Regions from separate parts of the Pseudomonas sp. PVC-3-1 genome, predicted to be linked through region 2. Evidence: predicted binding sites of a transcription regulator. Region 2 holds the regulator's gene; each other region holds the start of a gene.
What was found. Region 2 encodes FliA, which starts transcription of late flagellar genes. Its sites were predicted from a motif close to CTAAAGTTTNNNNNNNNNNNGCCGNTAA; they were not measured.
Positions count from the first base shown of each region.

Region 1: the regulator FliA is predicted to act here: its motif matches at 1,956-1,983, upstream of AC2T4A_RS16120 (methyl-accepting chemotaxis protein).
Region 3: the regulator FliA is predicted to act here: its motif matches at 3,685-3,712, upstream of AC2T4A_RS28615 (methyl-accepting chemotaxis protein).
Region 4: the regulator FliA is predicted to act here: its motif matches at 2,826-2,853, upstream of AC2T4A_RS06020 (methyl-accepting chemotaxis protein).

Region 1 is NZ_CM172023.1:3,429,856-3,435,248, forward strand. Features, by position in the region: gene cprA (cationic peptide resistance protein CprA) at 1-222, shown strand, start outside; gene AC2T4A_RS16120 (methyl-accepting chemotaxis protein) at 346-1,911, opposite strand; gene acnA (aconitate hydratase AcnA) at 2,117-4,849, opposite strand; gene rlmM (23S rRNA (cytidine(2498)-2'-O)-methyltransferase RlmM) at 5,210-5,393, shown strand, end outside.
Region 2 is NZ_CM172023.1:2,970,463-2,975,855, reverse strand. Features, by position in the region: gene AC2T4A_RS13965 (chemotaxis protein CheA) at 1-1,860, opposite strand, end outside; gene AC2T4A_RS13960 (protein phosphatase CheZ) at 1,893-2,675, opposite strand; gene AC2T4A_RS13955 (chemotaxis response regulator CheY) at 2,695-3,069, opposite strand; gene fliA (RNA polymerase sigma factor FliA) at 3,267-4,016, opposite strand; gene fleN (flagellar synthesis regulator FleN) at 4,013-4,840, opposite strand; gene flhF (flagellar biosynthesis GTPase FlhF) at 5,005-5,393, opposite strand, start outside.
Region 3 is NZ_CM172023.1:6,211,627-6,217,019, reverse strand. Features, by position in the region: gene AC2T4A_RS28620 (helicase HerA-like domain-containing protein) at 1-1,435, shown strand, start outside; gene AC2T4A_RS28615 (methyl-accepting chemotaxis protein) at 1,588-3,477, opposite strand; gene AC2T4A_RS28610 (methyl-accepting chemotaxis protein) at 3,930-5,393, opposite strand, start outside.
Region 4 is NZ_CM172023.1:1,269,445-1,274,837, forward strand. Features, by position in the region: gene AC2T4A_RS06005 (LysR substrate-binding domain-containing protein) at 1-424, shown strand, start outside; gene AC2T4A_RS06010 (AraC family transcriptional regulator) at 473-1,381, shown strand; gene AC2T4A_RS06015 (haloacid dehalogenase-like hydrolase) at 1,566-2,618, shown strand; gene AC2T4A_RS06020 (methyl-accepting chemotaxis protein) at 2,955-4,931, shown strand; gene AC2T4A_RS06025 (prolipoprotein diacylglyceryl transferase family protein) at 4,945-5,393, opposite strand, start outside.

The DNA.
Region 1 (5,393 bases), 460 kb from region 2:
GGCAGTTTCGAAAGCCGCATCGGCAAGGCCAACCCGCGCCTGGTGCTGCGTGCACTGCGCCTGTACAGCGGCTTTGCTGACCTCAACTACCTGTTCGACAACCAGCGCCTGCTGGACGAAGGCATTGCCGCACCGCCGCGCTTCACCGATTACGTGGACGTGTGTGTGCAGTCCTCGCGGGATGTGAGCATCCCGGCGCAAATGCAGTGGGATTTCAAGTAGCCGGCTGAGTGCTGCGGGTGGGTATGCGCTGTAGGAGCGAGCTTGCTCGCGAACAGCTCCGCGACGGGACCGGGTTCGCGAGCAAGCTCGCTCCTACAGTTGCCGCCGCGGGCGGCAATGGCCTCAGCGGTTGAACCGCTCCACCAGCGAATACTGGCGGTGCGCAGTCTGCGTCAGCTCCTCGCTGAGCAGGGCAGTGCGCTGCGCTTCGCCGGAGGTCTGGTCGGCGAGGTTGGCGATGGTGCTGATGTTGCGGTTGATTTCTTCGGCCACGGCGCTTTGTTCCTCCGCGGCGGCGGCGATCTGCGTGGTCATCTCGGTGATATTGGCCACTGCGTCACTGATACCGACCAGCGCGCTGTCCGCCTGCAGCACACGCTCCACGCCTTCGTCGGCCTGACGGCGACCAGAGTCCATGGCGCGCACCGCTTCGGTGGCGGTGTTCTGCAGATTGGCGATGAGTTGGTGGATCTGTCCGGTCGACTCGGCAGTGCGCTGAGCCAGCGAACGAACCTCGTCGGCGACCACGGCGAAGCCGCGACCCATTTCGCCAGCACGCGCGGCTTCGATAGCGGCATTGAGGGCCAGCAGGTTGGTCTGGTCGGCGATGCCCTTGATCACATCCACCACGCCGCCGATCTGCTCGCTGTCGCGTGCCAGTTGGCTGACCGCTTCACCGGTTTCGCCCACGGAGTTGGAAAGGCGCTGCATGGCCTCGCGGGTTTCGGCAGCGATCTGCCGGCCTTCGGTGGTCAGGTCGTTTGCCTGGCGAGTGGCATCGGCGGTGCGCTGCACGTTATCGGCCACTTCCTGGGTGGTGGCGGCCATCTGGTTGACGGCGGTCGCCACCTGCTCGGTTTCCTGGCGCTGTCGGTCCAGCCCGGCGGAGCTGTGGTGGGCCAGGGAGTCGGCTTCGCGGGCCTGCTCGGTGAGGGTTTCGGCGGTGTCCTGCAGACGGGTCAGACAGGTCTTCAGCCGGGCTTCCTGGCTCAGGATGGACATTTCCAGGCGCGCCTGGGCGCCACGGCTGTCGGTATACATCTGCGCGATCAGCGGGTCCGAGGTAGTCTGCTCGGCCAGGCGCAGCAGGCGCTTGAGGCCGCGCTGCTGCCAGCCGAGGCCGGCGAGCCCCAGCGGGATCGAGAGCAGGGCGGCCAGCAGGAAGCCCCAGTGGGAGTTCAGCCAGACGCCGATGAGGAAGCCGATCTGACCGATCAGGATGAACGGCAGCCAGTCCAGCAGCAACGGCAGCCAGCGGTCGCGAGCAGGGATAGCCGACTTGCCGGCATTGATCCGCGCGTACAGCGCTTCGGCGCGGCGCACCTGTTCGGCGCTGGGTTTCACCCGCACCGATTCGTAGCCGACGATCTCGTTGCGCTCGTAGATAGGCGTGACGTAGGCGCTGACCCAGTAGTGGTCGCCGTTCTTGCACCGGTTCTTGACGATGCCCATCCATGGCCGACCTTTCTTCAGAGTCGCCCACATGTGTGCGAATACGGCGGGTGGCACGTCCGGATGGCGCACCAGGTTGTGCGCCGCGCCGACCAGTTCCTCGCGGGAAAAACCGCTGATGGTGGTGAAGGCCTCGTTGGCGTAACTGATCACGCCGCGGGCGTCGGTGGTGGAAATCAGCCGCTGTTCGGCGGGGAAGGTGCGTTCACGCTGGGTGATCGGCTGGTTGTTGCGCATCAGGCTGGGATCTCGGAAAAGGCGAAATGGTACGTCTGTCCAGCTTATCGGCCGCCGGATCGAAAATTTGATGGCAATCACAGAAATAATGACAAAAGGGTGACGCCGGTAGGCTGACGATGGCCCATAGCCATGGGTCACTCGAAGTGCTTCGAAAGTGGAAGGCGGCGGCCCGTTGCAGGCCGCCGCGTTCATTCCAGCCGAGCTAGATCAGGCTGCGCAGCACGTAGTGCAGGATGCCGCCGGCCTTGAAGTATTCGACTTCGTTCTGGGTGTCGATACGGCAGAGCACCTCGAAGTTGTCCTGGCTGCCGTCCTCGCGCTTCACCGTGACCTTGAGGTTCATGTGGGGCTTCAGTTGGCCTGACAGACCGCTGATGCTCAGCACCTCCTTGCCGGTCAGTTTCAGCGCCTTGCGGTCCTGGCCGTCCTTGAACTGCAACGGCAGTACGCCCATGCCTACCAGGTTGGAGCGGTGGATACGCTCGAAGCTTTCGGCGATCACCGCTTTTACGCCCAGCAGGTTGGTGCCCTTGGCCGCCCAGTCGCGGGATGAGCCGGTGCCATACTCCTTGCCGGCGACGATAACCAGCGGGGTGCCGTCCTTCTGATAGCGCATGGCGGCGTCGTAGATAGCCAGCTTGTCGCCAGTGGGGACGTAGAGGGTGTTGCCGCCTTCCTCGCCACCGAGCATTTCGTTCTTGATACGGATATTGGCGAAGGTGCCGCGCATCATCACCTCATGGTTCCCACGGCGCGAGCCGTAGGAGTTGAAATCGGCGTAGGCCACGCCGTGTTCACTGAGGTAGCGCCCGGCCGGGCTGTCCTTCTTGATATTGCCGGCAGGGGAGATGTGGTCGGTGGTCACCGAATCGCCCAGCACCGCGAGAATACTGGCACCCTGGATATCCTCGACCTTCGGCGGCGCCTCGGCGATGTGTTCGAAGAACGGCGGATGCTGGATGTAGGTGGAGTCGCCCTGCCAAGTGTAGGTCTTGGCATCCGGCACCTGGATCGCGCGCCATTTTTCGTCGCCCTGGAAGACTTCGGCGTACTCCTTGTGGAACATCGCCGTGTCGACTTTCTGCACGGCGTCAGCGATTTCCTGCTGGGTCGGCCAGATATCCTTCAGATAGACCGGTTGCCCGTCCTTGCCGGTACCCAGCGGGTCCTTGGTCAGATCGGTACGCACGGTGCCGGCCAAGGCGTAGGCCACCACCAGCGGAGGCGAGGCCAACCAGTTGGTTTTCACCAGCGGGTGCACACGGCCCTCGAAGTTGCGGTTGCCCGAGAGCACCGAGGCGACGGTCAGATCTGCCTGCTGCACGGCCTTCTCAATGGGGTCGAGTAGCGGGCCGGAGTTACCGATGCAGGTGGTGCAGCCGTAGCCCACCAGGTCGAAGCCCAGCTCATCCAGATAGCGGGTCAGGCCGGCGGCGCGGAAGTAATCCGTCACGACCTTGGAGCCGGGAGCCAATGAGCTCTTCACCCAGGGCTTGCGCTGCAGGCCCTTCTCCAGTGCCTTCTTCGCCAGGAGGCCGGCGGCCATCATCACGCTGGGGTTGGAGGTGTTGGTGCAGGAGGTGATGGCGGCGATCACCACGGCGCCGTTCTTCAGCCGATAGGTGTGGCCGTCGTGCTGGTAGTCGGCCTCGCCGGTCTGGGCTGCTGCGCCCACGGCAGCGCCACCGCCCCCCTCGCTGAGCAGGCGGCCCTCCTCGGTGGAGGCGGGCTTGATCTGCAGGCCGAGGAAGTCATCGAAGGCCTGGCTGACCTGGCCGAGGGCGACACGGTCCTGCGGGCGCTTGGGCCCGGCGAGGCTGGCCTCGACGTCGCCCATGTCCAGTTGCAGGGAGTCGGTAAACACCGGCTCGTGGCCTTTTTCGCGCCACAGGCCCTGGGCCTTGCTGTAGGCCTCCACCAGCTTGACGGCGTCCTCTGGGCGGCCAGACAGGCGCAGGTAGCCCAGGGTGATGTCGTCTACCGGGAAGAAGCCGCAGGTGGCGCCGTATTCCGGGGCCATGTTGGCGATGGTGGCGCGGTCGGCCAGCGGCAGATCGGCGAGCCCATCGCCATAGAACTCGACGAATTTTCCGACGACGCCTTTCTTGCGCAGCATCTGGGTGACGGTCAACACCAGGTCGGTGGCGGTGATGCCTTCCTTCAGCTTGCCGGTGAGCTTGAAGCCGATCACCTCGGGAATCAGCATCGATACCGGCTGGCCGAGCATGGCCGCTTCCGCCTCGATGCCGCCCACGCCCCAGCCGAGCACGCCAAGGCCGTTGATCATGGTGGTGTGTGAGTCGGTGCCGACCAGGGTGTCGGGGAAGGCGTAGGTGCGGCCGTCCTCGTCCTTGGTCCAGACGGTGCGCCCCAGGTATTCCAGGTTGACCTGGTGGCAGATGCCGGTGCCCGGCGGCACCACGCGGAAGTTGTCGAAGGCGTTCTGACCCCAGCGCAGGAACGCGTAGCGCTCGCCGTTGCGCTCCATCTCGATCTCGACGTTCTGCGCGAAGGCTGACTGGCTGGCGAACTTGTCGACCATCACCGAGTGGTCGATGACCAGGTCGACCGGGGACAGCGGGTTGATCTTCTGCGGGTCGCCGCCGGCCTTGGCCATGGCGTCGCGCATGGCGGCCAGGTCGACCACCGCCGGTACGCCGGTGAAGTCCTGCATCAGCACGCGGGCGGGGCGGTACTGGATCTCGCGCTCGGAGCTGCGGGTCTTCAGCCAGTTGGCCAGGGCTTTGAGATCGTCGCCGGTGACGGTGTTGTCGTCCTCCCAGCGCAACAGGTTTTCCAGCAGGACTTTCAGGGACATGGGCAGCTTGCCCAGGTCTCCGAGACTCTTCGCCGCTTCAGGCAGGCTGTAGTAGTGATAGGTCTTGCCGGCGACCTCCAGGGTGCGCAGGCTGTTCAGGCTATCCACTGCGGGCATGACATTCTCCTCAGGCTTGGATTCTGCTCGTGATCGGCAGCGCGGCCGATTCGGCGGTGCACTGGCGATACTTGGCGAAGGAGGGCGCTAACGTCCTGATCCATCGCAGGCCTGCTCCATTTGGACGGGCCGCGATCGGTGATCATCTTCGCCAGGCAGGGCAATCATCGGGCAGTCTTCTGGCGGGCTGGGCCAGACCACTCAAGCTAGACCGCCCGAAGGGGTATTGCCATCTGTTCTGGACCGTTTGTCCTGCGAGTGGGTTCAGATCAAATGACTCCGGCCATGGGATGATTCCTGCGAATCTGCATGAAACCTTCGCGGGCAGCCTCTATAGTGCGCGGCCAAGGAGACACCCCGATGAATACCCTCTTACTGCACTGCCGCCCGGGTTTCGAGAATGAGGTCTGTGCCGAGCTGTCCGAGCACGCCGCGCGCCTGGACATTCCCGGTTACGCGCGGGCCAAGCCAGCCACTGCCTACGCCGAATTCATCAGCATGGACGCCGACGGCGCCGACCGGCTGATGCGCCATCTGCGTTTCT
Region 2 (5,393 bases):
GGCGAAGGCCTGGTTGCCCAGCATCACCATCAGGGTCGGCATGATCGCCAGGGTCAGCGGGACCTTGATGACGATCTTCGAGCCCTGGCCCTTGGTCGAGTAGATGTTGATGATCCCGTTGAGCTGGGAAATCTTGGTCTTCACCACGTCCATGCCGACACCGCGGCCGGAGACGTCGGAAATCTCGGTCTTGGTCGAGAAGCCCGGGGCGAAGATCAGGTTGTAGCAGTCGGATTCGGACAGGCGATCGGCCGCGTCCTTGTCCAGCAGGCCCTTCTCCACCGCCTTGGCGCGCAGCACGTCCGGGTCCATGCCTTTGCCGTCGTCGGAGATCGACAGCAGGATGTGGTCGCCTTCCTGCTCGGCGGACAGCACCACCTTGCCCGAACGCGACTTGCCGGCGGCCTCGCGCTCGTCAGGGCCTTCGATGCCATGGTCCACCGCGTTGCGCACCAGGTGCACCAGCGGGTCGGCGAGGGCCTCGACCAGGTTCTTGTCCAGGTCGGTCTCTTCGCCGATCAGCTCGAGGTTGATCTCTTTCTTCAGATTGCGCGCCAGATCGCGGACCTGGCGCGGGAAGCGGCCGAAGACCTTCTTGATCGGCTGCATGCGGGTCTTCATGACCGACGACTGCAGGTCGGCGGTGACCACATCGAGGTTGGAGACGGCTTTGGCCATCGCCTCGTCGCCGCTGTTCAGGCCCAGGCGCACCAGGCGGTTACGCACCAGCACCAGTTCGCCGACCATGTTCATGATCTCGTCCAGACGCGCGGTGTCCACACGGACGGTGGTTTCCGCCTCGTTGGCCGGCTTGTCAGCCGCAGCAGCGGCAGGCTTGGCGGCAGCAGCGGGTTTGGCGGCAGCGGCCGGAGCTGGCGCCGGAGCGGCAGCGGGTTTGGGCGCAGGCGTTGCGGCAGCCGGCTTGGCAGCCGCGGCCGGTTCTTCTTTCGCACCGGTGAACTGGCCTTTGCCATGCAGTTCATCGAGCAGCTTCTCGAATTCGTCGTCGGTGATGTTGTCATCGCCGCTGGCGGCCGGAGCTTCCTCAGGCTTCGTCTGTGCAGCAGCCTCGACGGGAGCGCTGGCTTCTTCCTTCGCGCCAGTGAACTGGCCCTTGCCATGCAACTGGTCCAGCAGTGCTTCGAACTCGTCGTCGCTGATCTCGTCGCCGCCGGCCGGGGTCTCGGCAGCGGGGGCCGGCGCCGGCTTGGCGGGCTCCTTGGCGCCAGCGCTGAACTGGCCCTTGCCGTGCAGTTGGTCGAGCAGCGCTTCGAACTCGTCATCGGTGATGTCGTCGCCACCCGCGCCTACCGGCGCGGCCGGCGCATCAGCGGTGGGCTCGAGGGCATCCATCAGTTGCTCGAACTCGGCATCGGTGATGTCGCCATAGGCAGCAGGAGCAGCAGGAGCTTCCTCTACAACCGGCTCGGCGGCCACCGGAGCGGCAACCGGCGCTTCGGCCGGAGCAGCGTTCGGATCAGCCAGACGTGACAGCGCAGCGAGCAGCTCGGGAGTAGCCGGCGTCGGTTCCTCAGCGTCACGGACCTGCTGGAACATGACGTTGACGGTATCCAGCGCCTGCAGCATCACGTCCATCAGTTCGGCATCCACGCGGCGTTCGCCTTTGCGCAGCATGTCGAAGACGTTCTCGGCGATGTGGCAGCACTCGACCAGCGCGTTCAGCTGGAGGAAGCCCGCCCCACCCTTGACGGTGTGGAACCCACGGAAGATGGCATTGAGCAGGTCCATGTCTTCCGGACGGCTTTCCAGCTCGACCAGTTGTTCGGACAGTAGCTCGAGGATCTCGCCGGCCTCCACCAGGAAGTCCTGGAGGATTTCGTCATCGGCGTCGAAGCTCATTCGGGTGCTCCCTCTACAGCGTCAGCGGACGCTTAAAAACCAAGGCTGGACAACAGATCGTCGACATCGTCCTGACCGGACACGACGTCCTTTCTTGTATCGGCAGCAATCTGCGGACCTTCACCCTTGGACGATCTTTCTTTTTCCACCGCGTCGCGCATGCTCTCGTGGTCATGCTCGATGCCGGCGTAGCGATCGACCTGCCCTGCCATCCAGACCAGCTTCACCAGGTTCGATTCGACCTCGGTCACCAGCTTGGTGACGCGTTTGATCACTTGCCCGGTAAGGTCCTGGAAGTCCTGCGCCAGCAGGATGTCGTTCAGGTGCGCGGAGAGCTTTCGGCTGTCCTGGGCGCTGATGTAGAGGAACTGCTCGACACGCTTGGCGAGGTCGCGGAAGGCTTCGGGACCCAGCTCGCGGCGCATGAAGCGCGACCAGTCTTCCTGCAGTTCCTTGGCCTGGGTCTCGATGTGCATGACCACCGGGGTGCACTCTTCCACCAGGTCCATGGTGCGATTGGCCGCTTTCTCGGTCATCGTCACCACGTAGGACAGGCGGTCAGTGGCGTCGGCGATCTGCGAGACTTCCTGGGCGCGTGGCGAGCTGGGGTCGATCTGGAAGTTGACGATGGCGTTGTGCAGCTCACGGGTGAGCTTGCCCACTTCCTGGTAAAGACCGCGATCGCGCGCCTGGTTGAGCTCGGAGATCAGCTGCACGGCAGTCTGGACTTCGCCGCGTTCGAGGCAGTCGACCAATTCGCGCGCGTGTTTTTTCAGGGTCGACTCGAAGTCACCCGCGGATTCGTTGAAATCCATGACGCCCTCTTGGTCAGCCTCAGCTGCCGACCCGCTCGAAAATCTTCTCGATCTTTTCTTTCAGCACCTGAGCGGTGAAAGGCTTGACCACATAGCCGTTGACCCCGGCCTGAGCCGCTTCGATGATCTGGTCGCGCTTGGCTTCGGCGGTGACCATCAGCACCGGCAGGTGCTTCAGACGCTCGTCGGCGCGGACTGCACGGAGCAGGTCGATGCCGGTCATGCCGGGCATGTTCCAGTCGGTAACGAGGAAGTCGAAGTTGCCGCTGTGCAGCATCGGCAGCGCAGTGGTGCCGTCGTCGGCCTCTGCGGTGTTGGTGAACCCCAGGTCCCGCAGGAGGTTCTTGATGATGCGCCTCATCGTGGAAAAGTCGTCCACGATGAGAATTTTCATGTTCTTGTCCAAACCTGCCTCCATCGATACCAAACGCGCCCTGGCGGGCGTGCCGTCAATTCATTGAGCGCCGTGCGCTCTTTGCTGTGGGCGCGTCAAAGGAACGTCACCCAAAAATTCGTAAGCCTATAACTTGCCTAAGGAAAATCCCTTCAGCACTGCCTCTCAGAAGCAGTCGACGCGAAACTACCCGATGCTCAGCGAGCGCGCCACTCCGCCAGACGCGAACGCAGGCGCGCGGCGCACTGGCTGTGCAACTGGCTGACGCGGGACTCGCTGACGCCCAGTACTTCGCCGATCTCCTTGAGGTTGAGTTCCTCGTCGTAGTACAGGGCCAGCACCAGTCGCTCACGCTCGGGCAGCTTGGTGATGGCGTCGGCCAGGGCCGCCTGGAAGCGTTCATCCTCCAGCCCGTGGGACGGCTCGTTGTCGTGGTGCGATGCGTCTTCGGCAAAGCCGCTACCCTGGTCGCCGTCCTGCAACATGTCATCGAAGCTATACAGACGGCTGCCCTGGGTGTCGCTGAGGATGCCGTAATAATCTTCGAGGCTCATATTGAGTTCGGCAGCAACCTCCTGATCTTTAGCGTCACGTCCGGTGCGCGCCTCGACGGCGCGGATGGCGTCACTGACCATGCGGGTGTTGCGGTGGACCGAACGCGGCGCCCAGTCGCCCTTGCGCACCTCATCGAGCATGGCGCCACGGATGCGGATGCCGGCGTAGGTTTCGAAACTCGCGCCCTTGCCCTGATCGTACTTCTTCGCTGCCTCCAGCAGGCCGATCATGCCGGCCTGCATCAGGTCCTCCACCTGCACGCTGGCCGGCAGGCGGCCGAGCAGGTGGTAGGCGATGCGCTTCACCAGAGGGGCGTGTTTCTGGATCAGCAGTTCCTGGGAGTTGTGCGCCTGTGCCTTGCTGTACATACGCGCTCCGGAGGCCGCGGTCATACGGCCGAACCCGTGGGATGTTGCACCAGGCGCTCGACGAAGAACTCCAGGTGCCCTCGTGGGTTGGCCGGCAGCGGCCAGCTGTCGACCTTCTGCGCCACCGCACGGAAGGCCAGGGAAGCCTTGCTGCGCGGAAACGCCTCATACACCGAACGCTGCTTCTGCACGGCCTTACGCACCGACTCGTCGTAGGGGATGGCGCCGACGTACTGCAGCGCCACGTCCAGGAAGCGGTCGGTGACCTTGGTCAGCTTGGCGAACAGATTGCGGCCTTCCTGAGGGCTGTGGGCCATGTTCGCCAGCACGCGGAATCGGGTCATGCCGTAGTCGCGATTGAGCAGCTTGATCAAAGCGTAGGCATCGGTGATGGACGTGGGTTCATCACAAACGACCAGCAGCACTTCCTGGGCGGCACGGACGAAGCTCACCACCGAATCGCCGATGCCGGCAGCGGTATCCACCACCAGCACATCGATGTTGTCGCTGATATCACTGAAGGCCTGGATCAGGCCGGCGTGCTGCATCGGCGTGAGGTGCACCATGCTCTGGGTGCCCGAGGCCGCCGGGACGATGCGGATGCCGCCGGGCCCCTGGAGGATCACGTCGCGCAGGTCGCATTCGCCTTCGATCACGTCGGCCAGCGTCCGCTTGGGCGACAGGCCCAGCAGCACGTCAACGTTGGCCAGGCCCAGGTCGGCGTCCAGCAGCATGACGCGGCGGCCGAGATCGGCCAGCGCCAGCGACAGGTTCACTGACACGTTGGTCTTGCCTACGCCACCCTTGCCACCAGTGACCGCGATTACCTGAACGGGATGCATACCCATATCAATACCTTGTCTCGTCGTTCGACCGTCACGCTTCTGGCGTTTCGGCTAATCCGGTTGCAGTGCTCTACCGCCTCCGGCGCTCGCGGATCGTCTAACAGAGCATCCGCATCGCTTGGGCGGCCCAAGCGGCCACCCCACGCCCCACACGGGGCTCACAATCTTCAGCTGGCGCGACGCACCGGCTGTTGGTAAAGACCGGCGAACATGTCCGCCATGGCGTCTTCGCAGGGCTCTTCGGGCGACTGCAGGCTCACCGCACGACTCACCAACTGGTGCGCGCGTGCCACATGCAGGTCATCCGGGATCTTCGGCCCGTCAGCCAGATAGGCTACCGGGAGATGCTGGCTGATAGCCAGAGCCAGAGCTTCGCCGAGGCTTCCCGCTTCGTCCAGTTTGGTCAGGATGCACCCGGCCAGCCCACAGGAACGATAGTTCTGCCAGGCGGACTTGAGCACCTGGCTCTGGCTGGTCGCGGCCAGCACGAGGTAATTCTTCACGTTCAGGCTCAGCGACGACAGCGCTTCGAGCTGCATGCGCAGCGCCGGGTCGT
Region 3 (5,393 bases), 3.2 Mb from region 2:
GCAGCCGGTCGGCCAGTCCTGGAAGCTCGCCAACCGTCACGGCCTGATCGCCGGCGCCACCGGCACGGGCAAGACGGTGACGCTGCAGCACCTCGCCGAATCCTTCAGCGATGCCGGTATCGCGGTGTTCGCCGCCGACATCAAGGGCGACCTGTGCGGCATTGCCGCCGCTGGCAACCCGCAGGGCAAGGTGGCCGAGCGTATCGCCAGCATGCCCTGGCTGAACTACAAGCCCCAGGCCTACCCGGTCAGTATCTGGGACGTGGCTGGGAAGACCGGCCACCCGCTGCGCACCACATTGTCCGAGATGGGCCCGCTGCTTCTGGCCAACCTGCTGGAGTTGACCGAGAGCCAGCAGGCCGCGCTGTTTGCCGCGTTCAAGGTGGCCGACCGCGAAGGCCTGCTGCTGCTCGACCTGAAGGACCTCAAGGCGCTGCTCAACCACTTCAAGGAACACCCGGAAGTGCTCGGCGAGGACCGCGCGCTGTTCACTGCCGCCTCGTCCCAGGCGCTGCTGCGGCGCCTGGCGCTGCTGGAGCAGCAGGGCGCAGAAGATTTCTTCGGCGAGCCGGCGCTGCAACTGGAGGACCTGCTGCGCCCCGAAGCCGACGGCCGCGGCCGCATCCACCTGCTGGATGCCAGCAAGCTGGTGCACGATGCGCCCAAGGTCTACGCCACCTTCCTGCTCTGGCTGCTGGCCGAGCTGTTCGAGCAACTGCCCGAGCGCGGCGATGCGGACAAGCCCATCCTCGCGCTGTTCTTCGACGAGGCGCACCTGATGTTCAACGGCACGCCCAAGGCCCTGCAGGATCGCCTCGAACAGGTGGTGCGGCTGATCCGCTCCAAGGGTGTGGGCGTGTACTTCGTCACCCAGTCGCCCAGCGACCTGCCGGACGACGTGCTGGCGCAACTGGGCCTGCGCATCCAGCACGGCCTGCGCGCCTTCACGGCCAAAGAGCAGAAATCCCTGCGCGCGGTGGCCGATGGCTTCCGCCCGAACCCGGCGTTCGACACCCTGAAGGTGCTCACCGAACTGGGCATCGGCGAGGCGCTGGTCGGCACGCTGGAAGAGAAGGGCACGCCGGCCATGGTCCAGCGTGTGGCCGTGGCGCCGCCACAGTCGCGCATCGGCCCGCTGACCGATGCCGAGCGTGCCGACCTCATCCGTCGCTCGCCGTTGGCCGGACGTTATGACCAGCCGATTGACCGTGAGTCCGCGTACGAAAAGCTCACCGGCCGCGCCGACGACAAGATGGCGCCGACTCAGGGGAAGGAGGAGAAAGGCACCGACTTCGGCGGTATGGCCGGCGAGATCCTCGGTTCCCTGGCCAGCCAGGTCAGCAAGACGGTGGTGCGCCAGGCGGCGAACCAGATTGGTCGGCAGTTGGTGCGCGGGCTGATGGGCGCGCTGCTGGGCGGTAGCAAGCGGCGTTGAGGTGAGCGGGCCATGCCCGCGATCGTGCAGATAGTGCCGCCCCGAAACCAGACAACAGGGATGTTCGCGAGCAAGCGCCCCGACCTGTAGGAGCGAGCTTGCTCGCGAACAAAAAAAGGCGCCCGCAGGCGCCTTTTTCATAGCTGCCGCGGTCAGATGCGGAAGCTGTCCACCAACTGGCGCAGGCGGCCTGCCTGGTTCTCCAGGTCCGCGCAGGCGCGCAGCGTGGCCTGGAGGTTTTCCACGCCTTCCTGGTTCAGGGTGTTGATCTCGGTGATGTCCATGTTCAGCGAGTCGACCACGGCGGTCTGCTCTTCGGTGGCGGTGGCGACCGACTGGTTCATCGAATCGATCTCGCCGATGCGGTGGGTGACGCTGGCCAGCCGCTCGCCAGCGCGGTTGGCAATCTCGACGCTCTCCAGGCTGTAGCGCTGGCTTTCGGTCATGGTATCCACGGCTTCGCGGGCGCCGATCTGCAGCTCCTCGATCATCTTCTGGATCTGCTGCGCGGACTCCTGGGCGCGGTGAGCGAGGTTGCGCACTTCGTCCGCCACCACGGCGAATCCACGACCCGCCTCGCCGGCGCGGGCGGCTTCGATGGCGGCGTTCAGCGCCAGCAGGTTGGTCTGCTCGGAGATGCCCTTGATCACCTCCAGAATCTGCCCGATGTTCACCGTACGGCTGTTCAGCGACTCGATGTTGGCGCAGGCCGAGCTGATCTTGTCCGACAGCATGTTCATCGCGCTGATGGTCTGCTCGACCACCTGGCGGCCGTCACCGGCCTGGTGCGAGGCGTCGGTGGCGTGGTGCGAGGCATCGGCGGCGTTGCGGGCGATTTCCTGGGCGGCGGCGCCCAGCTCGTTGATCGCCGCGGCCACGCTGTTGGTGCGGTTGGATTGCTCGTCGGAATTACTCATGGACGAGTTGGAGGCATTCACCACCAGTTGCGAGACGTCGTGCAACTGGCGCGCGGTGGAGGCCACTTCGCGGATGGATTCATGGATGCGCTCCACGAAGCGGTTGAACGCGTTGCCCAGCACGCCGAACTCGTCGTTGCTGGCGACCTTCAGGCGCTTGGTCAGGTCGCCTTCGCCCTGGGCGATGTCTTCCATGGCGCGGCCCATGGTGGTCAGCGGCTGCATCAGCACGCGGATCAGCATGCCCAGCAGGAGCAGGATGGCGACGATGGCGATGGCGGCGGCGATGATGGCCGAGGCGCGGAACTTGCTCAGCATGGAGTAGGCCGCGTCCTTGTCGATGGACAGGCCGATGTACCAGTTCACGGACGGCAGGCCCTTCACCTGGGTAAAGCTGAGGATGCGGGTGTGGCCATTGAGCTCAGCCTCGCTGAAGCCGCCGCCGATTTTCGGGGTGTTCTGCGGGTAGATGTCGGAGAGGGACTTCATGATGAAGCTCTTGTCCGGGTGCACCAGGATCTTGCCGTCGCCGCTGACCAGGAAGGCGTAGCCCATGCCGCTGAAGTCCAGCGAGTTGATGATCTGCACCAGGGTCTGCAGGCCAAGGTCGCCGCCGACTACACCCAAGGTCTTGCCGCCAGCGCGGGCCGGGGTCGCCACGGTCATGATCAGTTCCTGGGTGGCGGCGTCGATGTACGGCTCGGTCAGCGTGGTGCCGCCAGCGGCGACGGCATCCTTGTACCAGGGGCGGGTGCGCGGGTCGTAACCGTCAGGCATGGCGCTGTTGGGGCGCATGGTGAAGGTGCCGTCTTCCTGGCCCAGGTAGGTGAAATTGAAGGTCTTGCGCAGGCTGTCCTGCTCCAGCAATGCGCTCAGATGTTCCGCTGCGCTGTCGCGGGCAATGGTCTGTGCGGTGCTTTCGATCAGCAGCAGCCGGCCACTCAGCCAGTTCTGGATGTTGCTGGCGCTCACGTCGCCCATTTCCCGCAGATAGTCTTCGAGGTCCTCGCGGATCGCGTTGCGCTGCAGGTAGTCGTTGTAGAGGGTGAAGAGGGCGAATGCCGAGAAAACAACAAGAGAAGCGGCCAGGAGAATCTTATGGCTGAATTTCAGGCTCTTGATCATGCTGCGTCGAGTCCGGAAGTAGTGGGATGCCTGAGCGGCGTTGGTCCGGGCGACAGATCCGGTGTCGCCGCAGGACGTCCGTTCCTGTGGTGTGAAACGGACGGCGCCGGCGCGGCGGATAGCCGTGCGGGCGTGGCCGGAACTCCCTTGTGCCGGCGGTGACGACAGGCCCGGTTTGTTGGTTGGTATCAAAGGCCTTCACCCTTGATTTCGGCGTGCCCGAGGGAAGCTTGAAAGAGTCGGACGAACGGTAGGAGTGGCTCTGTGGTAGGTGTTTCAGCGGTGATACAGGCTGGTTGGGGCCAAGCCTGAGAAAGCGGAATTTGGTGGTAGGGTCGGGATGGGCAGGTTCGCGAGCAAGCTCGCTCCTGCAAGAGCCCCGACCTGTAGGAGCGAGCTTGCTCGCGAACAAAAAAGGCGCCAAAAGGCGCCTTTTTTCATCTTCGCAAGAATCAGATACGGAAGCTGTCCACCAACTGGCGCAGCCGGCCTGCCTGGTTCTCCAGGTCCGCGCAGGCGCGCAGCGTGGCCTGGAGGTTTTCCACGCCTTCCTGGTTCAGGGTGTTGATCTCGGTGATGTCCATGTTCAGCGAGTCGACCACGGCGGTCTGCTCTTCGGTGGCGGTGGCGACCGACTGGTTCATCGAATCGATCTCGCCGATGCGGAGGGTGACGCTGGCCAGGCGCTCGCCAGCGCGGTTGGCAATCTCGACGCTCTCCAGGCTGTAGCGCTGGCTTTCGGTCATGGTATCCACGGCTTCGCGGGCGCCGACCTGCAGCTCCTCGATCATCTTCTGGATTTCCTGCGCGGACTCCTGGGCCCGGTGGGCGAGGTTGCGCACCTCGTCCGCCACCACGGCGAATCCACGGCCAGCTTCGCCGGCGCGGGCGGCCTCGATGGCGGCGTTCAGCGCCAGCAGGTTGGTCTGCTCGGAGATGCCCTTGATCACCTCCAGAATCTGCCCGATGTTCACCGTGCGGCTGTTCAGTGACTCGATGTTGGCGCAGGCCGAGCTGATCTTGTCCGACAGCATGTTCATCGCGCTGATGGTCTGCTCGACCACCTGGCGGCCATCGGCGGACTGATGGCTGGCGTCGGTCGCATGGTGCGAGGCGTCGGCGGCGTTGCGGGCGATTTCCTGGGCGGCGGCGCCCAGTTCGTTGATCGCCGCGGCGACGCTGTTGGTGCGGTTGGCCTGTTCGTCGGAGTTGCTCATCGAGGAGTTGGAAGCATTCACCACCAACTGCGAGACGTCGTGCAGCTGGCGTGCGGTGGAGGCCACTTCGCGGATGGACTCGTGGATACGCTCGACGAAACGGTTGAAGGCATTGGCCAGCACGCCGAACTCATCGTTGCTGGCGACGTTAAGGCGCTTGGTCAGGTCGCCTTCGCCCTGGGCGATGTCCTGCATGGCGCGCCCCATGTCGGTCAGTGGCGCCATCAGCACGCGGATCAGCATGCCCAGCAGGAACAGGATGGCGATGATGGCGATGACGGTGGCGATGATGGCGGTGTTGCGGAAATCGCTCAGCATCGCGTAGGCGGAATCCTTGTTGAGCACCAGGGCGACGTACCAGGTCACGCCCGGCAGGCCTTTCACCGGGGTCATGGAGACCAGCTGGTCCTCGCCGTTGATGCTGACTTCCTGCACGCCCGGCTGCACCTTGGGTGCGCCTTGCTGGTAGACCTCGCCGAGGCTCTTGAAGATCAGGCTGCTATCGGGGTGCAGAAGGATTTTGCCGGCGTCGCTGACCAGGAAGGCATAGCCATCGCCGTCGAACTTCAGCGAGTTGATGATCGCCGTGATGGTTTCCAGCTTCATGTCGCCGGCGGCCACGCCGACCAACTGGCCATTGCGCATGACCGGCATGGACATGGCGAGGATCTGCTCGTTGGTGCCGGCATCGAGGAAGGG
Region 4 (5,393 bases), 1.7 Mb from region 2:
GCTGATTCCAGTCGGCTCGCCGGCGCTGCTGGCGGATGGCCCGTGGAACGCCGAGCGACTGGCCGGCGCCGAACTGCTGCACCCCACGCCGGACCGCCGTGACTGGCGGCGCTGGTTGCAGCGCATGGACCTGGGCGAGCAGGTTTCGCTCAAGGGCGGGCAGGTGTTCGACACACTCGAACTGGGCATCGTGGCTGCGACCCGTGGCTATGGGGTTTCCATCGGCGACCTGGTGATGGTCGCCGAGGATGCCAATCAGGGCCGCCTGGCATTGCCCTGGCCCAGCGCGGTGGCCAGCGGCGAGAGCTACTACCTGGTCTGGCCTCGCGCCCGCCGACATCAGGAGCGGCTGCGGCGGTTGCGCGATTTCCTGCAGGCGGAGATGCAGGCCATGCAGATGCCGCCGGTGGAGTACTTCGAATGAGTCGTCGCTGTGGATAAGCTGTCAGCCACTGCCTTTGCCTGGAATGCCATGAACGCCCTCGATCGCCTCATCCAGCTCGCCGGCCTGCGCGGCAGCCTCGACCTGCGTTGCCGGTTCCTCGGCGACTGGGCGCTGGACCACGAGCCGTTGCCGGCCGGCACTGCGCAGTACCACGTGGTGCTGTCCGGCAGCTGCCGGATGGAAATGCCGGACGGGCAAGCCCTGGACCTCAAGGCAGGTGAAGTACTGGTCCTTCCCGATGGAGCAGCCCACCTGTTGCGCAGCCACGGCACGCGGGTGGCCGCGCAGGCGCCGGAAGTCCACGAGGAGGGTTTGTTGCCGGTCCATCGTCTGGGTGCGGGCGAAGGTGAGCTGGACATGCTCTGCGGGAGCTTCCATTACCAACCTGGCTCGCTGTTGATGGCGGCCCTGCCGGCGTTCGTGAAGGTGTCCTGCCAGGACAATGGCCTGGGCGACTCCGTGGCCGCGCTGGTCGCCCTGCTGCGCGCCGAAGCGGACGGCAACCAGGCTGGCGCGCGCTTTCTGGTGGATGCGCTGTCTTCGGCGCTGTTCACCCTGATCCTGCGCGTCCACCTGCGCGATCACGCCCCCGCCAGTGGCACCCTGGCGCTGCTCAGCGCCAAGCGCCTGGGCCGCGCCTGGCAGGCGATGCTGGAGGAGCCCGCCCGTGAATGGACCATCGAAGCGCTGGCCGAACGGGCGAACATGTCCCGCGCCACCTTTGCGCGCCAGTTCGCCCAGGTCGCCGGCGAATCGCCCTGGGTTCTGCTGACCCGTGTGCGCATGGAACTGGCGCACCGCCTGCTGAGCGACTCTCAGCTGAGCCTGACCGATATCGCCGCCCAGGTCGGCTACCAGTCCCAGGCGTCCTTCACCCGGAAATTCAAGGAAACCTACGGCGACGCCCCCGGCCGCCTGCGGCGTGCCGTGAACTAGACCAGTCGTCGTTGCTGGAAAACCCACGTGGCGCGGATGGATACGTCCTGCCGCCTTCGCGACGATGCACGTCGCTGCCGTCGCAGAGCTGAAACAGCGCTTTGCTAGGGTCATTGCTGGACTAGTCCAGTGAAGGCCCGCCATGGGCCTTCCCCATACCCACAAGACCACTCGGGGGAATTCCATGAAGCCCATGCGCACCTTGCTCGCCGGCCTGATCCTGGCCGGCCTCGCCAGCACCTCTTTCGCCGCCACCGAACTGAAGCACTGGCCGGCGCCCGCCGCCAAGCAGCTCGACGCCCTGATCGCCGCCAATGCCAACAAGGGCGCCTTCGCGGTCTTCGACATGGACAACACCAGCTACCGCTACGACCTCGAGGAATCGCTGCTGCCCTTCCTGGAAATGAAAGGCGTGCTGACCCGCGAGAAGCTCGACCCCTCGCTCAAGCTCATCCCCTTCAAGGACGTCAACGGCCACAAGGAAAGCCTCAATAGCTACTACTACCGCCTCTGCGAACTCGACGACCTGGTCTGCTACCCCTGGGTCGCCCAGGTGTTCTCCGGCCTCACCCTCAAGGAGCTCAAGGGCTACGTCGACGAGCTGATGGCCTACGGCAAGCCGGTGCCCAGCACCTACTACGAAGGCGACGTGGTCAAGACTATCGAGATCAACCCGCCCAAGGTCTTCACCGGCCAGACCGAGCTGTACAACAAGCTGATGGAGAACGGCATCGAGGTCTACGTGATGACCGCGGCCCATGAGGAGCTGGTGCGCATGGTCGCCAGCGATCCCAAGTACGGCTACAACGTGAAGCCCGAAAACGTCATCGGTGTCACCACGCTGCTCAAGGACCGCCAGAGCGGCGCCCTGACCACTGCGCGCAAGCAGATCGCCGAAGGTAAATACGATCCCAAGGCCAACGAGGGTCTGGAAATCACCCCCTACCTGTGGACGCCGGCAACCTGGATGGCCGGCAAGCAGGCGGCCATCCTCACCTACATCGACCAGTGGAAGAAGCCCATCCTGGTCGGCGGCGATACCCCCAGCAGCGACGGCTACATGCTGTTCAACGGTACCGCCGAGAACGGCGTGCACCTGTGGATCAACCGCAAGGCCAAGTACATGGACCAGCTCAACGGCATGATCAAGAAGAATGCCGAGGCCCAGGCCAAGCTCGGCCAGCCGGTGACCGCCGACAAGAACTGGGTGATCGTCACCCCCGAAGAGATCCAGTAAGCGCGTAGCGCTCTACGTAGGAGCGGACTCCGTCCGCGATAGGTTCGCATCGCGCCGGACCTTATCGCGGACAAAGTCCGCTCCTACGCCAATCTCCACCTGTAGGAGCGAGCTTGCTCGCGAACCGCCCGGCGCAGGTCCTGCTTCAAAGGGAGGCGTCGCTGATCCGTCTGGAACTCCCGTACCACGCTATTTCCGGGTGAAGCACTCAAGTATTTTTCCGGCCCGCCGATAGCCTCGGTAGCCAGGTGTACAACACCGGCATTCCCCTCGAACCGAAGCGGGCCGCCCCCACACCACGGGCGACGGCTTGCCGTTGCGTGCAGAACCCGAAATATGAACCAGCCCCGATCCCGCATCGCCCTGCAGTTGGCGATGGCATTGGCCGTGCTCCTGATCCTGTTGATCAGCGGCAGCACGCTGTTTGCCTTGCGCTCGCTAGACAGCGCTACCCTGACCACCCGCGAAGAACACCTCGCCAGCGAGGCGCGCCTGTTGGCGGACCAGCTGGAAACCTTCCACGGCACCCTGCGCGAGAGCACCCAGCGCCTCGCCGGCCTGTTCGAGCAACGCTTCGCCGCCGGCTTGAAAGCGCACGCTGACGAGCGCGTGCCGGTCGCTGCGCTGCAAGCCCCGGCGCTGTACCTGGGCGACACTCGCCTGAATGGCGACTTCACCCTGGTCGACGAATTCCGCCAGCTCACCGCCGGGGTCGCCACCGTATTCGTGCGCGACGGCGACGACTTCGTGCGCATCACCACCTCGCTGATGAAGCAGGACGGCAGCCGCGCCATGGGCACCGTGCTGGATCACAACAGCCCGGCCTACCCGCTGCTGCTGCGCGGAGAGAGCTACGTCGGCCGCGCACTGCTGTTCGACCGCTTCTACATGACCCAGTACACCCCGGTGCGCGATGCCGGCGGACGGGTGATCGCCGTGCTGTTCGTCGGCTTCGATTACACCGATGCGCAGAAGCGCCAGTTCGACAACCTGGGTCGTTTCCGCCTCGGCCAGGGCGGCTCGCTGGCGTTGCTGGATGAACAACACCATTGGCTGGTGCCGCCGGCCGGCGCGCGCAACCCCGAGCTCGCTGCCGACAGCCTTGCCAAGCTGCTGGAAAACCCCGGCCGCGGCCGCTTCTGGAGCGACGGCCAGGACGACTTCTACAGCGTGGCGCAGCCCTTCGCCGGCGGCCCCTGGAGCGTCGTTGCGAGCATGCCGAAGGACGAGATCCGCGCGGTGACCTGGCGTGTCGGCGGCCAACTGGCCATGGGCAGCCTGATCGCCATGCTGTTGGCGGTCATTGCTACTACCTGGCTGCTGCGCCGCCGCCTGCGCCCGCTGGGCGACCTGGTGCGCCAGGCCCATGCGCTGGGCGCCGGCGACCTGGGGGCGCGCCTGTCCGTTGCCAGCCGTGACGAGATCGGCGACCTGGCGCGCAGCTTCAACCAGATGGGCGAGGCGCTCTCCAGCATGGTCTCACGGGTGCGCGGCGCGGCGGAGGAAGTGGGGCATTGCTCGCGTTCGCTGTCGGGCCTTTCCAGCGGCGCGTATGCCGGTATGGAGCAGCAGTCCGGCGAAATCAACAGCATGGCTGGTGCGGTGGAGGAGTTCAGCGCCACCTCGATGGATATCGCCGACAACATGCGCAGCACCGAGCGTATGGCGAGCGAGAACACCCGCCAGACCCACATTGGCCTGCAGTCGATGGACGACGCCTCCGCCTCACTGGCGCAGATTGCTGGCGCGCTTCAGCAGACCGTGGAACGAGTGAACCGCCTCGGCGCACGCTCCCAGGAGATCGGCAGCATCGTCGGCGTGATCACTTCGATTGCCGAGCAGACCAATCTGCTGGCGCTCAACGCCGCCATCGAGGCCGCCCGTGCGGGCGAGCAGGGGCGCGGGTTCGCCGTGGTTGCCGATGAAGTGCGCAGCCTGGCGGCGCGCACTCAGGCCGCTACCACGGAAATCTCGCAGATGATCGGCGCCATCCAGCAGGACACCGGCAGCGCCACCGAGACCATCGAGCAGGGCAGCCAGCTGATGCAGCATGGGCTGGCATTGAACGAGAAGGTCGCCGCTGCGCTGGCGGAGATCTCCCAGCAAAGCAGCGCGGCCGGCGAACAGTTCGCCGCCATCACGACGGCAACCCAGGAGCAGAGCCGCACCGCGACCCTGCTCAGCAGCAACCTGCAGGGCATCGCCCAGGCCAACAGCGAACAGCGTCAGGTGGTGGCCGATCTGGCGCAGACCGTGCGCGAACTGGACAGCCTGGCGGCCGGCCTGCGCGACGAGGTCGGGCGCTTCCGCTGAAACGCCGGGCGGGTCAGTCCTTGAGCTGGCCCAGCCCGTACTCCAGGCTGGCGGCGGACAACTCGCCCATCTGGCTGTGCTTCAGGCGCCCCTGGGCGTCGTAGAACAGTGTGGTGGGCATGCCGTAGGAGCCGGTGAGCTGGCCCAGGCGGTTGCCGCTGTCGAGCAGCACCGCCGCCTCGCTCAGCCCCTGGTCGCGGAGGAAGCGCTGGACGGCTTCGGCATTCTCGCCCTGGTTCACCAGCAGGAAGCGCACATCGCTGCGCTGTTTCTGTGCGGCTTCCAGAACCGGCATCTCGCGCCGGCACGGCGGGCACCAGGTGGCCCAGAGATTGACCACCATGGGTCGACCATCCAGCGAGCGCAGGTCAACGGCGGCGCCGCGCAGGTCCATCACTGTGAGTTCGGGAATCTGCTGGCTGCGGTCCAGCGCCGAGGTCACGGCCTTGCCGCCGCCCCACA